3 regions of the Streptomyces sp. S186 genome follow, and region 2 is predicted to be linked to each of the others. Evidence: predicted binding sites of a transcription regulator. Region 2 holds the regulator's gene; each other region holds the start of a gene.
The links. The regulator HrcA, encoded in region 2, represses chaperone genes, less so after heat shock. The targets are predictions, from matches to a motif close to TTNGCACTCNGNNNNNCNGAGTGCNAA.

Region 1 (4,609 bases), 2.1 Mb from region 2:
GCCAGACAGCCGCGTTCCACCGAGGGGGCGCAGGCCATGGGGAGCAGGACGTCGGCCAGTGAGGAGAGTCCGAGGCCGACCAGCGCGAGCCAACCCGTACGGGCCCAGCGGCCGTGGCCGGAGGGTGTGCTGCGGGCGAGCAGGGCGCCGCCGATGACGAGGAGCGCGCAGCCGGCTTCCAGGGCGCCGAAGAGGCGGCGCATCGGCTGGTCGGCGGCGTAGAGCTCGCTGACGTAGGAGTGGCGGGGGTCGAGGCCGGTGGGGAAGGCGAATTCCAGCGGCCACCAGTTGTAGAGCAGGGCGGCGACGGCGAAGAGGACGGCCGCCGCCGCCTCCCGTCCGGCGTAGCGGGTGGTGGGGGCGACCACGGGCTCGTAGACGGTGCGGGCACCGGGCCTCGTGTGGTTCGGGACGTTCGGCACGGGCGGGTCCTGTTCCGGGTGGGGTCGGGGGCCAGGTCCGAGGTTCTCCCCGCCAGGGCCCGCCAGGTTGGCGCGCCGGTCGGAGGCGCGCCGGGCAGCCACTCGACAGGGCGAACCGATCCCCCGTTCGCGGGAACCGCCCGGGGGACGCAGGGACGGCACTGAGGACGCCATCGCGGACGCCGGAACGGCACCAGGGGCCGAGCCCCGAATCGAACCGGGGACCCGACCAAGGACCCAGCCAGGGACCCAGCCGGGGACCCAGCCGGGGACCCAACCAGGACGAAACCACGCACGACACCGGCGGCACAAAGGTCTCGTAGGACACACAGGACTCACAGGACTCACAGAGCCCGTGGAACACATGGGGCACACGAGGCGCATAAGACGCATCGCCCCCGAGCCCCGCCCCCCAAAAACGCCGCCGGGGCGGTACCCCCTGGGAGAGGGGGTACCGCCCCGGCGAACGGAACGGACGTTGATCGACCGGCGGACGGGGCCGCGGTGGATCAGAAGTCCATGTCACCGCCCGGCATGCCGCCCGGAGCGGCCGCGGCGGCCTTCTCCGGCTTGTCGGCGATGACGGCCTCGGTGGTGAGGAAGAGCGCCGCGATGGAGGCGGCGTTCTGCAGCGCGGAGCGCGTCACCTTGGCCGGGTCGATGATGCCCTCGGCGATCATGTCGACGTAGTCGCCGGTGGCGGCGTTGAGGCCGTGACCCGGGGTCAGGTTGCGCACCTTCTCCACGATGACGCCACCCTCGAGGCCGGCGTTCACGGAGATCTGCTTGAGCGGGGCCTCCAGGGCCAGCTTCACGGCGGCGGCACCGGTGGCCTCGTCGCCGTCCAGCTCCAGCTTCTCGAAGACCGAGGAAGCCTGCAGCAGGGCCACGCCACCGCCGGCGACGATGCCCTCCTCGACGGCCGCCTTGGCGTTGCGGACGGCGTCCTCGATGCGGTGCTTGCGCTCCTTGAGCTCGACCTCGGTCGCGGCGCCGGCCTTGATGACGGCCACGCCGCCGGCCAGCTTCGCGAGGCGCTCCTGGAGCTTCTCGCGGTCGTAGTCCGAGTCGCTGTTCTCGATCTCGGCGCGGATCTGGTTGACCCGGCCCTGGACCTGCTCGCTGTCGCCGGCACCGTCGACGATGGTGGTCTCGTCCTTGGTGATGACGACCTTGCGGGCGCGGCCCAGCAGGTCGAGACCGGCGTTCTCCAGCTTGAGGCCGACCTCCTCGGAGATGACGGTGCCACCGGTGAGGATGGCGATGTCGCCGAGCATGGCCTTGCGGCGGTCACCGAAGCCCGGGGCCTTGACGGCGACGGACTTGAAGGTGCCACGGATCTTGTTGACGACGAGGGTCGACAGGGCCTCGCCCTCGACGTCCTCGGCGATGATCAGCAGCGGCTTGCCGGACTGCATGACCTTCTCGAGGAGGGGCAGCAGGTCCTTCACGTTGCTGATCTTGGAGTTGACGATGAGGATGTAGGGGTCCTCGAGCGCCGCCTCCATGCGCTCCATGTCGGTCGCGAAGTACGCCGAGATGTAGCCCTTGTCGAAGCGCATACCCTCGGTGAGCTCCAGCTCCAGACCGAAGGTCTGGGACTCCTCGACGGTGATGACGCCTTCCTTGCCGACCTTGTCCATGGCCTCGGCGATGAGCTCGCCGATCTGCGGGTCGGCGGCGGAGATGGACGCGGTGGAGGCGATCTGCTCCTTGGTCTCGATCTCCTTGGCCTGGTCGAGCAGGGCACCGGAGACGGCCTCGACGGCCTTCTCGATACCGCGCTTGAGGGCCATCGGGTTGGCGCCGGCGGCGACGTTGCGCAGACCCTCGCGGACCAGCGCCTGGGCGAGGACGGTCGCGGTCGTCGTGCCGTCACCGGCGACGTCGTCCGTCTTCTTCGCGACCTCCTTGACCAGCTCGGCGCCGATCTTCTCGTACGGGTCCTCCAGCTCGATCTCCTTGGCGATGGAGACACCATCGTTGGTGATCGTGGGGGCGCCCCACTTCTTCTCAAGGACGACGTTGCGGCCCTTGGGGCCGAGGGTGACCTTGACGGCGTCGGCGAGCTGGTTCATACCGCGCTCAAGGCCGCGCCGCGCCTCCTCGTCGAACGCGATGATCTTGGCCATGTGAAGTGGTCCCTCCGGACTGATGGGGGTACCCCCTGCCCGAACAAGTGTGACGAGCTGGGGGAGGAAGCTCCGGACCGCGCTGGCGCCCGCGACGGACGGCCCACATGCCCTGTGGTTCCTTGCCCCACCTGGCGTGCCGGCCTCACCGACCCGGTCCACATTCAGCACTCTCACGGGGAGAGTGCTAACGCAATGATTAGCACTCGCACCAGGCGAGTGCAAGCGGCTTGGAGGATGTCTCCCGGTGGGGTGCGGTCGATTGCGGGCCGGCGGACGGGAGTGACCGCGGGCGGCCGTGCACCCGTGAGACGGCCGTCTCACGCCCCCATGCATGCCCGCGTACACCGGGCCCCACGCCCGTCACGGCCGGCCTGGACCTGGCCGACTCATGCGCGCCCCGCGCGCCGGGCCCCACGTCGAATGCGGGACCGATGGGTCCCCTCCACCTCCACCGCGCACGCCCGCGCGCAGGCGTCCCAACGGGCCCCAACGACCCCAACGCGCCCCCTTTGACAGCGGGACGCAGCGGGACACAGGCAGGCCCCCTCCCCCATGCGCGCCCGTCTACACCCGCGGGCGCCCGCGTGCGGGGCGGCGGTCATCACGGGAGAAGGGCGCACGGGAGACAAGCCGCGCGCCCACCTGGCGCGGCACGGACCGATACGCCGGCCCCCGCCGGGCGCCCGGCACAACAGACGACAGCGCAACCGCACGACAACGCGCCGGCACGACAGAAGGCCCGCAGCCCCGTTCACCGGGGTTGCGGGCCTTCCGCCGACGATGCAGTCGGCCGCCGCCTCAGGCGGTGACCCGGACCATGTCCGCCTGTGGCCCCTTCTGGCCCTGCGAGATCTCGAACTCGACCCGCTGACCCTCCTCAAGGGTGCGGTAACCGTCCATCTGGATCGCGCTGTAGTGGACGAATACATCCGCACCACCGTCGACCGCGATGAAGCCGTACCCCTTCTCCGCGTTGAACCACTTGACGGTGCCCTGAGCCATGCCTAACTCCCCTATTACTGGCCCTTGCGCAGGACCGCACTTCGCGGACCCGGGTCAGACCTCACCCCCGGGAATGGCCCGTGGGGTGTGCGCCGGAACGCGTCGACCGCCGCTGAATGTATCTGGACCAATGCCCAGCGCAACAGGTCAATCGGACGAGAATTCCGGCACCGGGGAAACGGCCGTATACGCTCAAATGGCGTTATTGCAGCCCGATTCGGGCCGGGAATATGCCACACAACCGACAAAACGCGCACACAACTTGCGCACAAGTCACCGCGATCTCATATGCGTTCGGCATGTACGCGGAGATAACCGGAGGGGAATCGCCCCAATGGTATCCCCTTTCACGACACGGAATTGCCCCGTCCGTTTAGGTCGGACGGGGCAATTCCAGTCAGCGCAGGGAAGAGTTGGCGCAAATGCGATCCGTGTCGATCGTGCCGTTCCGCGTCGAGCGCCCTCGGGCGGGTCAGCAGCCTCCTGCCACCGCCGGGATGATGGAGACGCCCGCCCCGTCCGGGGTCGGCGTCTGCAGGCCCTGCTCGAAGCGGACGTCGTCGTCGTTGACGTAGACGTTCACGAAGCGGCGCAGCTTGCCGGCGTCGTCGAGCACCCGGGCGGCGATGCCCTGGTGGTTCTTCTCCAGGTCGGCGATCACCTCGGAGAGGGTCGCGCCCTCGGCGGTGACCTCGGCCTCGCCGCCGGTGTACGTGCGGAGGATGGTGGGGATGCGGACCTTGACGCTCATGGTGGATGCCTCCGGGGCTACGGGAGTGGGAGTCGGGGGGCGGGCGGGGCCGGGCTCAGCCGGCCAGGCCGGCCGCGCGGAACGCGTCCAGGTCCGGCCGGATCGTGGCGGTGGGCCCGGCGGCGACGGCGTCGAGGGTCTTCAGGCCGTCACCGGTGTTCAGCACCACGGTGGTCAGTGACGGGTCCAGGATGCCGTTCTCGATGAGCTTTCTGGTCACGCCGACGGTCACGCCGCCCGCGGTCTCCGCGAAGATCCCCTCCGTGCGGGCCAGCAGCCTGATCGCGTCCACGATCTGC
Region 2 (4,609 bases):
AGCCCGGGATCGGCCGGCACCTCGGGCACCGGCTGCGGCTTCTTCCAGGGGGGAGTGAGGTCGGGGCTGTAGTGCCTGCTGTGCATGCGGGTCTGCTTCCTGTTCCTGCGGATCGGCGGGTCGGTCGGCCGGGAGACGGCGGCCGGGAGACGGCGGCCGGGAGACGGGGGACGGGCCTAAGGGGCGAGAGGGCGAGAGGGTGAGGAGTCGGCGGATCAATGGGCTCAATGGCCCCAACGAGCCCCGCTTCAGGGTGAGTTCGTGCCGAAGCGGGCATTCAGGGCGTCGCGCTGGGCGCGGACGAAGCCGGCGTCGACCACCGCGCCGTGGCCCGGCACGTACACCGCGTCCTCGCCGCCCAGCGCCAGCAGCCGGTCCAGCGCGGCGGGCCACCGCCCGGGCAGCGCGTCCGGGCCCGCCTGGGGTTCGCCGGACTCCTCGACCAGGTCGCCGCAGAAGACGACCGCCCGTTCACCGGCCCGGCCCGGCACCAGGACGGCCAGGTCGTGCGCGGTGTGACCGGGCCCCACGTCGGCCAGCAGCACCTCCCGGTCCCCGAGGCCGACGGTCAGCCGCCCGTGCACCTCGTGCTGCGGGACGACCACCAGGTCCGCGGCCTCCGCCGCGGCATCCGGGTCCACGCCGTGCCGGACCGCGTCGTCCCGCAGCGCCTCCTTGCCGTGCCGCAGCAGCTCGCCCAGCCCGGCCGCGCCGAACACCTCCACCCCGGCGAACGCCGCGGTGCCCAGGACGTGATCGAAGTGCGGGTGGGTGAGCGCGACATGCGTCACACCGCGGCCGAGCACCGCGCGCACCGTCCGGCGGAGCTCCGCCCCGGCACCGAGGGTCGCGCCGGTGTCGACGATCAGCACGCCGTCCGAACCGGCGACCACGCCGACCGTCTCGTCCCAGCCCGGCATCCGGCGCCGGACCACCCCCTCGCCGAGCCGTTCCCAGCCCGCCTCTTCCCATGTGGTGCGCATACAGAGACGCTAGCGCCCCCGCGATAGCGTTGCCCGGCACACCGCGGAAGCGGCTCGACGCCGGTCCCGCGACGGGCACCGCCCGGGACCCGTAGGGGATCGCGGCGGCGCCGGACCGGGGATTCCCCGGGGTCCGCTCCGGGGCGTCCCGGGGGCGGCCCGCGGGTCGGATCCGACGGGGGTGGGTAAGCCCTGAGTACGCCCGCCCTTGCCGCATCGGCGCTACCCGGCCGTACACTGGCTCAGGGTCTGGCACTCGGCCCATGTGAGTGCCAGGAGTGACGGGACGACACGGCGGACGGCCGACTGGAGGTGGCGAGATGCTCAGTGAACGCAGGCTCGAAGTGCTGCGCGCCATCGTCCAGGACTACGTCGGTACGGAGGAGCCGGTCGGTTCCAAGGCGCTCACCGAGCGCCACAAGCTGGGCGTCTCCCCGGCCACCGTCCGCAACGACATGGCGGCCCTGGAGGACGAGGGCTTCATCGCCCAGCCGCACACCAGCGCCGGCCGGATCCCCACCGACAAGGGCTACCGCCTCTTCGTCGACCGGCTCGCCGGCGTCAAGCCGCTGTCCGTCCCCGAGCGCCGCGCGATCCAGAACTTCCTCGACGGTGCCGTCGACCTGGACGACGTGGTGGGCCGCACGGTGCGGCTGCTGGCGCAGCTGACCCGCCAGGTGGCGGTGGTGCAGTACCCGTCCCTGACGCGGTCCACCGTCCGGCACGTCGAGCTGCTGGCGCTGGCCCCGGCCCGGCTGATGCTGGTGCTGATCACCGACACCGGCCGCGTCGAGCAGCGGCTCATCGACTGCCAGACGCCGTTCGGCGAGACGTCCCTGGCGGACCTGCGCGCCCGGCTCAACAGCCGGATCGTCGGCCGCCGTTTCACGGACGTCCCGCAGCTGGTGCAGGATCTCCCGGAATCGTTCGAACAGGACGACCGGGCCACCGTCTCGACAGTACTGTCGGTACTGCTGGAGACTCTGGTGGAGGAGACCGAAGAGCGGCTCATGATCGGCGGCACCGCCAATCTGACGCGCTTCGGGCATGATTTCCCCCTGACCATCCGGCCGGTGCTGGAGGCCCTTGAGGAGCACGTGGTGCTGCTCAAGCTGCTGGGGGAGGCCAAGGACTCGGGCATGACCGTACGGATCGGGCATGAGAATGCTCACGAGGGCCTGACGTCCACCTCGGTCGTCACCGTCGGATACGGTTCGGGCGACGAGGCCGTCGCGAAAATGGGCGTGGTCGGACCGACCCGCATGGACTACCCCGGAACGATGGGAGCGGTACGCGCAGTGGCACGTTACGTCGGACAAATCCTCGCGGAGTCGTAAGTGGCCACGGATTACTACTCGGTCCTCGGCATCAGCCGTGACGCCTCGCAGGACCAGATCAAGAAGGCGTTCCGCCGGCTGGCGCGCGAGCTGCACCCGGACGTGAACCCGGATCCCAAGACCCAGGAGCGGTTCAAGGAGATCAACGCCGCCTACGAGGTCCTGTCGGACCCGCAGAAGAAGCAGGTCTACGACCTCGGCGGCGACCCGCTCTCTCAGGCCGGCGGCGCCGGTGGCGCGGGCGGCTTCGGCGCGGGCTTCGGGAACTTCTCCGACATCATGGACGCCTTCTTCGGCACGGCCTCGCAGCGCGGCCCGCGCTCGCGCACCCGCCGTGGCCAGGACGCCATGATCCGCCTCGACGTCGAGCTGAGCGAGGCCGCGTTCGGCACCACCAAGGACATCCAGGTCGACACCGCCGTCGTCTGCACCACCTGCAGCGGCGAGGGCGCGGCGCCGGGCACCTCGGCGCAGACCTGTGACATGTGCCGCGGCCGCGGCGAGGTCTCGCAGGTCACCCGCTCCTTCCTGGGCCAGGTCATGACCTCCCGGCCCTGCCCCCAGTGCCAGGGCTTCGGCACGGTCGTCCCGACGCCGTGCCCCGAGTGCGCCGGCGACGGCCGGGTCCGCTCCCGCCGCACCCTCACCGTCAAGATCCCGGCCGGTGTCGACAACGGCACCCGGATCCAGCTGGCCGGCGAGGGCGAGGTGGGCCCCGGCGGCGGTCCCGCCGGCGACCTCTACGTCGAGATCCACGAGCTGCCCCACCCGGTGTTCCAGCGCCGCGGCGACGATCTGCACTGCACGGTCACCATCCCGATGACGGCGGCGGCGCTGGGCACCAAGTGCCCGCTGGAGACGCTGGACGGAGTCGAGGAGATCGACGTCCGGCCCGGCACCCAGTCCGGCCAGTCGATCCCGCTGCACGGCCGCGGCGTGACCCACCTGCGCGGCAACGGCCGGGGCGACCTCATCGTCCACGTCGAGGTGCAGACCCCCGGCAAGCTCGACCCCGAGCAGGAGGAGCTGCTGCGCCGCCTCGCCAAGCTCCGCGGTGAGGAGCGCCCCCAGGGCCAGTTCCAGCCGGGGCAGCAGGGGTTGTTCTCGCGACTGAAGGATGCGTTCAACGGGCGCTAGGCGCTCGGCCGGGGGTCCGGGGGTCGTCCCCCGGGCAGGCACGGTCAGCCCGGGCAGCAGGGGTTGTTCTCGCGACTGAAGGACGCGTTCAACGGGCGCTAGGCGCTCGGCCGGAGGTCCGGTCACAGCGGTCGGGCGGCGGCCGCGGGAAGCTTCCCGCGGCCGCCGCCCCCGTTCGGGTCGGGGCACCGGACGTGACACGATGTGGGCATGCCCACCGCGCTCACCGATTTCTGCCGCCACCCCATCGTGCAGGCCCCGATGGCGGGCGGCGGCTCCGGACCCGAGCTGGCCGCGGCCGTCTGCGAGGCCGGTGGCTTCGGCTTCCTGGCCGCCGGCTACAAGACCGCCGACGGCATGTACCAGGAGATCAAACGGCTGCGCGGGATGACCGGCCGGCCCTTCGGTGTCAACCTCTTCATGCCGCAGCCCGCGCTGACCGACACCTCCGCCGTCGAGGTCTACCGCGAGCAACTCGCCGGCGAGACCGCCTGGTACGAGACCGAGCTCGGCGACATCAACGGCTCCACCGACGACGGCTACGAGGCCAAACTCGCGATCCTCCGCGACGACCCGGTGCCGGTGGTCTCCTTCACCTTCGGCTGCCCCTCCCGGGCGGCCCTCGACGGGTTCGCCAAGGTCGGCACGTACACCGTCGTCACCGTCACCACCGCCGCCGAGGCACAGGCCGCCCAGTGGGCCGGGGCCGACGCGGTGTGTGTACAGGGCGTGGAGGCGGGCGGCCACCAGGGCACCCACCGGGACGACCCGCACGCCGACGGGACCGGCTCCGGGCTGGGACTGCTGGCGCTGCTCGGACAGGTCCGGGAGACGGTGCAGATCCCGGTGATCGCCGCCGGCGGGCTGATGCGCGGTGCGCAGATCGCCGCGGTGCTGGCCGCCGGGGCCTCGATGGCGCAGCTGGGCACCGCCTTCCTCGCCACCCCCGAGTCCGGCGCCGACCCGCTGCACAAGCAGGCGCTGACCAACCCCCTCTTCACCCATACCGAGTTGACCCGGGCGTTCTCCGGGCGGCCGGCCCGCGGCCTGGTGAACCGTTTCCTGCGGGAGCACGGCCCGTACGCCCCCGCCGCCTATCCCGCCGTGCACTACCTCACCTCCCCGGTCCGCAAGGCCGCCGCCAAGGCCGGC
Region 3 (4,609 bases), 710 kb from region 2:
GAGTTCGATGACGTTGCCGCGCATCAGGAATTCCTTGAATCCCTGGAGGACGCTCTTGTGCTCGCTCACCTGACAGCCTCTTTCCACGCTTGCTCCGGACGGTGCACCGACAATCAGCACCGCAACATACGGCAGGGCGGGGCAGCGGTGTCCAACTGCGCCACACGAACCGGCGAGCGACCAGCGGGCACGTGCGGATACCGGCGCGGATACCCGTACGGGGGCGGCGGATCCGTCCGCTCGGCAGAGCCCTCGCGGCGGCGATTGGTGCGGCGGTGCCGACAGCGGCATCGGTATCGGTGGTGCGGGCGCGCCCTCGTAACGGGCGCGCGGCAGGTGCCCCGCCACTCGGAGAAGTCTCGCGTCCCCGGACGGTGGACGCCACTCGATCTTGGCGCGGCCCGGGCACCGTCACCACCTCCCGCAGGGTGCCGCGGCGGGGCAGGTGGGGGGAGCGGACGCGGTGCGGACCGGGTCGTGCGACAGGCCGGTGGCCAGTGCTGCGGCGGTCGCGGCCAGGGCGGCGGCGAGCAGGCGCCGGCGGGCCGGCCCGCGCCATCGGGCGCGGATGCCGCCCACGCGGACCGGGGCGAAGTGCGGCACTTCACACCGTGGGGGAGTGGGCAGCGGCGGGGTCGGGGTGGGCGAGGGCATGGTCATCACCGCCTGGGGTGCGGAAGCGGGCCCGCGGTTCGGACCCGGCGATCACCACCGTGCCGCAATCCGCCGCCGCCTGCTCCGGCCTGTGGACGACCCCACGCCTGTGGACAACTCCGTCACCCGCCAGGCGGGAAACCTGCACCACCCCGGCCCGCAGAGAACGGAGACCACCCCGCAGCGGCCGGACCCCCAGCCCCGCAGCGGCCGACCGCCTCACCCCAGCGACCGCCGGACCCCCGAGCCCCGCAACGGCCGGACGCCCCACCTCAGCAACTGCTACGGCTACCGCTACGGCAGCTCGATCCCCAGATCCCACCCCTGGTGCGCGTCCGTGCACGGGCAGGCGCGGTCGGCGGTGGCGGGCAGTGCGGCGACGGTGTCGAAGAGGACCTCGCGCAGGCGGCCGATGTTCTCGCCGAAGACCTTGAGGACCTCCTCGTGGGAGACGCCGTCGCCGGCTTCGGCGCCCGCGTCCAGGTCCGTGACCAGGGTCAGCGAGGTGTAGCACAGGCTCAGCTCGCGGGCCAGGACGGCTTCGGGGTGGCCGGTCATGCCCACCACCGACCAGCCCTGGGCGGCGTGCCAGCGCGACTCGGCGCGGGTGGAGAAGCGCGGGCCCTCGATTACGACGAGGGTGCCGCCGTCGACCGGCTCCCAGTCGCGGCCGCGCGCGGCACCGAGGGCGGCCCGGCGGCCGTCGGGGCAGTACGGGTCGGCGAAGGTGAGGTGGACGACGTTGGGCACGCTGCCGTCCGGAAGCGGCTCGCCGTCGAAGTACGTCTGGACGCGGGCCTTGGTGCGGTCCACGAGCTGATCGGGGACCAGCAGCGTGCCGGGGCCGTATTCGGGCCGCAGTCCGCCGACCGCGCACGGGCCGAGGACCTGGCGGACGCCGAGGGACCGCAGTGCCCAGAGGTTGGCGCGGTAGTTGATGCGGTGCGGCGGGAGGTGGTGGCCGCGGCCGTGCCGGGGGAGGAACGCGACCGAGCGGCCGGCGATCTCGCCGAGGAAGAGGGAGTCGCTGGGGCGCCCGTAGGGGGTGTCCACAGTGATCTCGGTCACGTCGTCCAGGAAGGAGTAGAACCCGGACCCGCCGATAACGCCAATCTCCGCGTCAGCCATGCGGTCACACTATCGGGGCACGGCGGCGGCCCGCGGACCGGTCGCGGAACGGGCGGCGGGCCCGGGAAACGCGGCGGGCCCCGCCGCTCCTCTGTGGGGGAGTGGCGGGGCCCGGAGGTCCGTCTGCCGGCGTCGGTGTGCGAGCCGGACCGCTGCCGCGGGTCAGGCGGCGGAGCCGGCGCCCGCGGGGGCCGCGGACTTGCTGTCCGAGGACGAGGAGGCGGCCGAGGAAGACGACGACGAGGAGTCCGACGAGGCCGTCGAGGACGACGACGAGGTCGAGCTGCTCGACGAGGAGGAGCTGCCGGCCGGGCTGCTGCTGGACGACGAGCCGCGGCTGTCGTTGCGGTAGAAGCCGGAGCCCTTGAAGACGATGCCGACCGCCGAGAACACCTTCTTGAGGCGTCCGTTGCAGCTGGGGCACTCGGTGAGCGCGTCGTCGGTGAACTTCTGCACGGCCTCAAGGCCCTCGCCGCACGCGGTGCACTGGTACTGGTAGGTCGGCACTTGACTTCCTCCTGGCACTCTCACTCATTGAGTGCTAACGACGCTCCATATTGCAGTATTCCGGCGCGCCCGTCCACCGTGAACGCCCTACGGTGACCGACCCCACGCCCGGCCGCACGCCCGGCGCGGGGCCCGCGTCGCGGCCCGGTCAGGCCCGGCTCAGCGCGCGTTCCCGCTCGTCGGAGGCGGTGTCCGCGGGGGCACCGGCGTCGCTGCCGGCCGTGGCCGCCGACCCGGCGACGACCTTCGACGGCCGCGGCGCCAGGTGGGCCCGCAGGGACAGCAGCACCACCAGGGCCAGCGCCGTGCCGGCCAGCGGCACCAGGAAGCCGGAGCTCGGGCCGAAACGGTCCGCCAGCTGGCCGGCGGAGGTGGCCGCGGCCGCCTGGCCCAGCGCCACCGCGCCGGTCAGCCAGGTGAACGCCTCGGTCCGGGCGCCGGCCGGGACCAGGGACTCCACGAGGGTGTAGCCGGTGATCAGGGCCGGGGCGATGCACAGGCCGACGACCAGGCCGACCGCGCCCAGCAGCGGCACCGCGGTGACCGCCCACAGCGGGGTGGTGGCCAGCGCCAGCAGCCCGTAGGCGACCAGCAGGCGGCGGCGCGGGCCGACCTTCCAGGCGATCGCGCCGCAGGCGACGCCGGCGAGCATGTTGCCGCACGCGAAGATCCCGTAGAGGACGCCGTTGATGCCGGGCTGGCCGATGTGCTCGGTGAGCGCGGTCAGCGAGACCTGCATGCCGCCGAAGACCGAGCCGATGCCCAGGAACGCCACGATCAGGACGCGCACACCGGGGACGGACAGCGCGGAGACGCGCGGCTGGTCGTCGCCGCGCCCGCGGTGGACGGGCGGCTGGGTGCGCCGCTGGGAGGCGAACAGCAGGCCGCCGGCCAGCGTGAGCGCGGCCTCGGCGACCAGGCCGGCCGCCGGGTGGACGCCGGTGCACAGCGCGGTCGCCAGCACCGGGCCCACGACGAAGGTGAACTCGTCGGTCACCGACTCGAAGGCGGCGGCGGTGGACATCAGCGGGCTGCCGCCCAGCTTCGCCGCCCAGCGGGCCCGCACCATCGGGCCGACCTGCGGCGTCGAGGCGCCCGTGGGGACGGCGACGGCGATCAGCGCCCACAGGGGGGCGTGGGCCAGGGCCAGGGCGATGAGCGTCGAGACGCCGGCGACATGCACCAGGACGCCGGGGAGCAGCACCGCACGCTGGCCGAAGCGGTCGGCGAGCTTGCCGCTCTGCGGGGCGAAGAGCGCCATCGAGACACCGGTGGCGGCGGAGACCGCGCCGGCGCTGCCGTAGGAGCCGGTGGTGGACTGGACGAGCAGGACGATGCCGATGGTCAGCATCGCGAACGGCTGCCGGGCCAGGAACCCGGGCAGCAAGAAGGTCCACGCACCGGGCGTGCGCAACAGTTGTCCGTATCCGGGACGGGAGTCCTTGACCGCGGATGCCACGGCCGGGCCTTTCTGCCGCCTGGTAGCGCGCCGCCCCGCGAGGTCGTCACGGGTGCGCGCCGAGAGCTGTCCTCTCGCGCAGGACCGAGTGATACCGCGTGGTCCGCACCGGGGAGGGTGGCTGCGTGTGGCAGGGGACCGCGGCCGCCGAGCGGTCGCGCCAGCTCTGCGTCAGGCAGAGTTGGTTCGTGATCCGTACAAAATTCCTTCTGGCATTGTACAGGTCCAAAGCCGTGAAGCCCTGGGATCAACCAGGGCTTCACGGCTGTTTTCCTTGGTATCCGTGGAGAGATAGCGCACATTCGGAGCTTGGCCGGGCAAGTCGGCCGCACCCGGGGCACGGGGGCGGGCCGGGGCCCGCCCGGCTCACCCGGCCTCGCGCCGGCGGACGCGCCGCTCCTCGGCCCGCGGCGGCGTGCCGGTGGTGCCGAGCCAGCCGGCCAGCTTGCCGCCCTGGGACACCGCCTGGAGCCGCCGCTCGGCCGCGTCCCGCACCGGGTCGGTGGCGACCACCAATAGCTCGTCGCCGCGCCGCAGCACGGTCGCCGGGGAGGGCACGAAGCTGGTGCCGTCGCGGACGACGAGGGTGACCGCGGCGCCCGCCGGCATCCTCAGCTCGCCGACCTCCACGCCGTGCATCAGGGAGGTGGGGCCTATGGACGTGGACAGCAGATGCCCGCGCAGCCGCTCCAGGGGTGCCGACTCGATGCCCAGGTCGGCGGCCTCCTCGCCCTCGCCCAGCCGCAGCCGGCGGGCCAGCCAGGGCAGCGTCGGCCCCTGGATGAGGGTGTAGACGACGACCAGGACGAAGACGATGTTGAAGACCGTCTCGCTGCCGGGGACGTCGCTCACCATCGGGAT

Region 1: a site for HrcA is predicted at 2,719-2,745, ahead of groL (chaperonin GroEL). Genes of this name have one in related genera too.
Region 3: a site for HrcA is predicted at 2,301-2,327, ahead of ACRAS8_RS20940 (FmdB family zinc ribbon protein). Genes of this name have one in related genera too.

The regions. Positions count from the first base shown of each region.
Region 1 is NZ_CP193932.1:3,482,245-3,486,853, forward strand. It holds gene ACRAS8_RS14550 (DUF998 domain-containing protein) at 1-422, opposite strand, end outside; gene groL (chaperonin GroEL) at 932-2,554, opposite strand; gene ACRAS8_RS14560 (cold-shock protein) at 3,356-3,559, opposite strand; gene ACRAS8_RS14565 (MoaD/ThiS family protein) at 4,032-4,310, opposite strand; gene thrC (threonine synthase) at 4,366-4,609, opposite strand, start outside.
Region 2 is NZ_CP193932.1:5,548,661-5,553,269, forward strand. It holds gene ACRAS8_RS23810 (DUF3097 domain-containing protein) at 1-86, opposite strand, end outside; gene ACRAS8_RS23815 (MBL fold metallo-hydrolase) at 249-983, opposite strand; gene hrcA (heat-inducible transcriptional repressor HrcA) at 1,304-2,320, shown strand; gene dnaJ (molecular chaperone DnaJ) at 2,321-3,457, shown strand; gene ACRAS8_RS23830 (nitronate monooxygenase) at 3,668-4,609, shown strand, end outside.
Region 3 is NZ_CP193932.1:4,836,988-4,841,596, forward strand. It holds gene mscL (large conductance mechanosensitive channel protein MscL) at 1-69, opposite strand, end outside; gene ACRAS8_RS20930 (hypothetical protein) at 412-654, opposite strand; gene ACRAS8_RS20935 (S-methyl-5'-thioadenosine phosphorylase) at 949-1,782, opposite strand; gene ACRAS8_RS20940 (FmdB family zinc ribbon protein) at 1,945-2,289, opposite strand; gene ACRAS8_RS20945 (MFS transporter) at 2,438-3,748, opposite strand; gene ACRAS8_RS20950 (potassium/proton antiporter) at 4,115-4,609, opposite strand, start outside.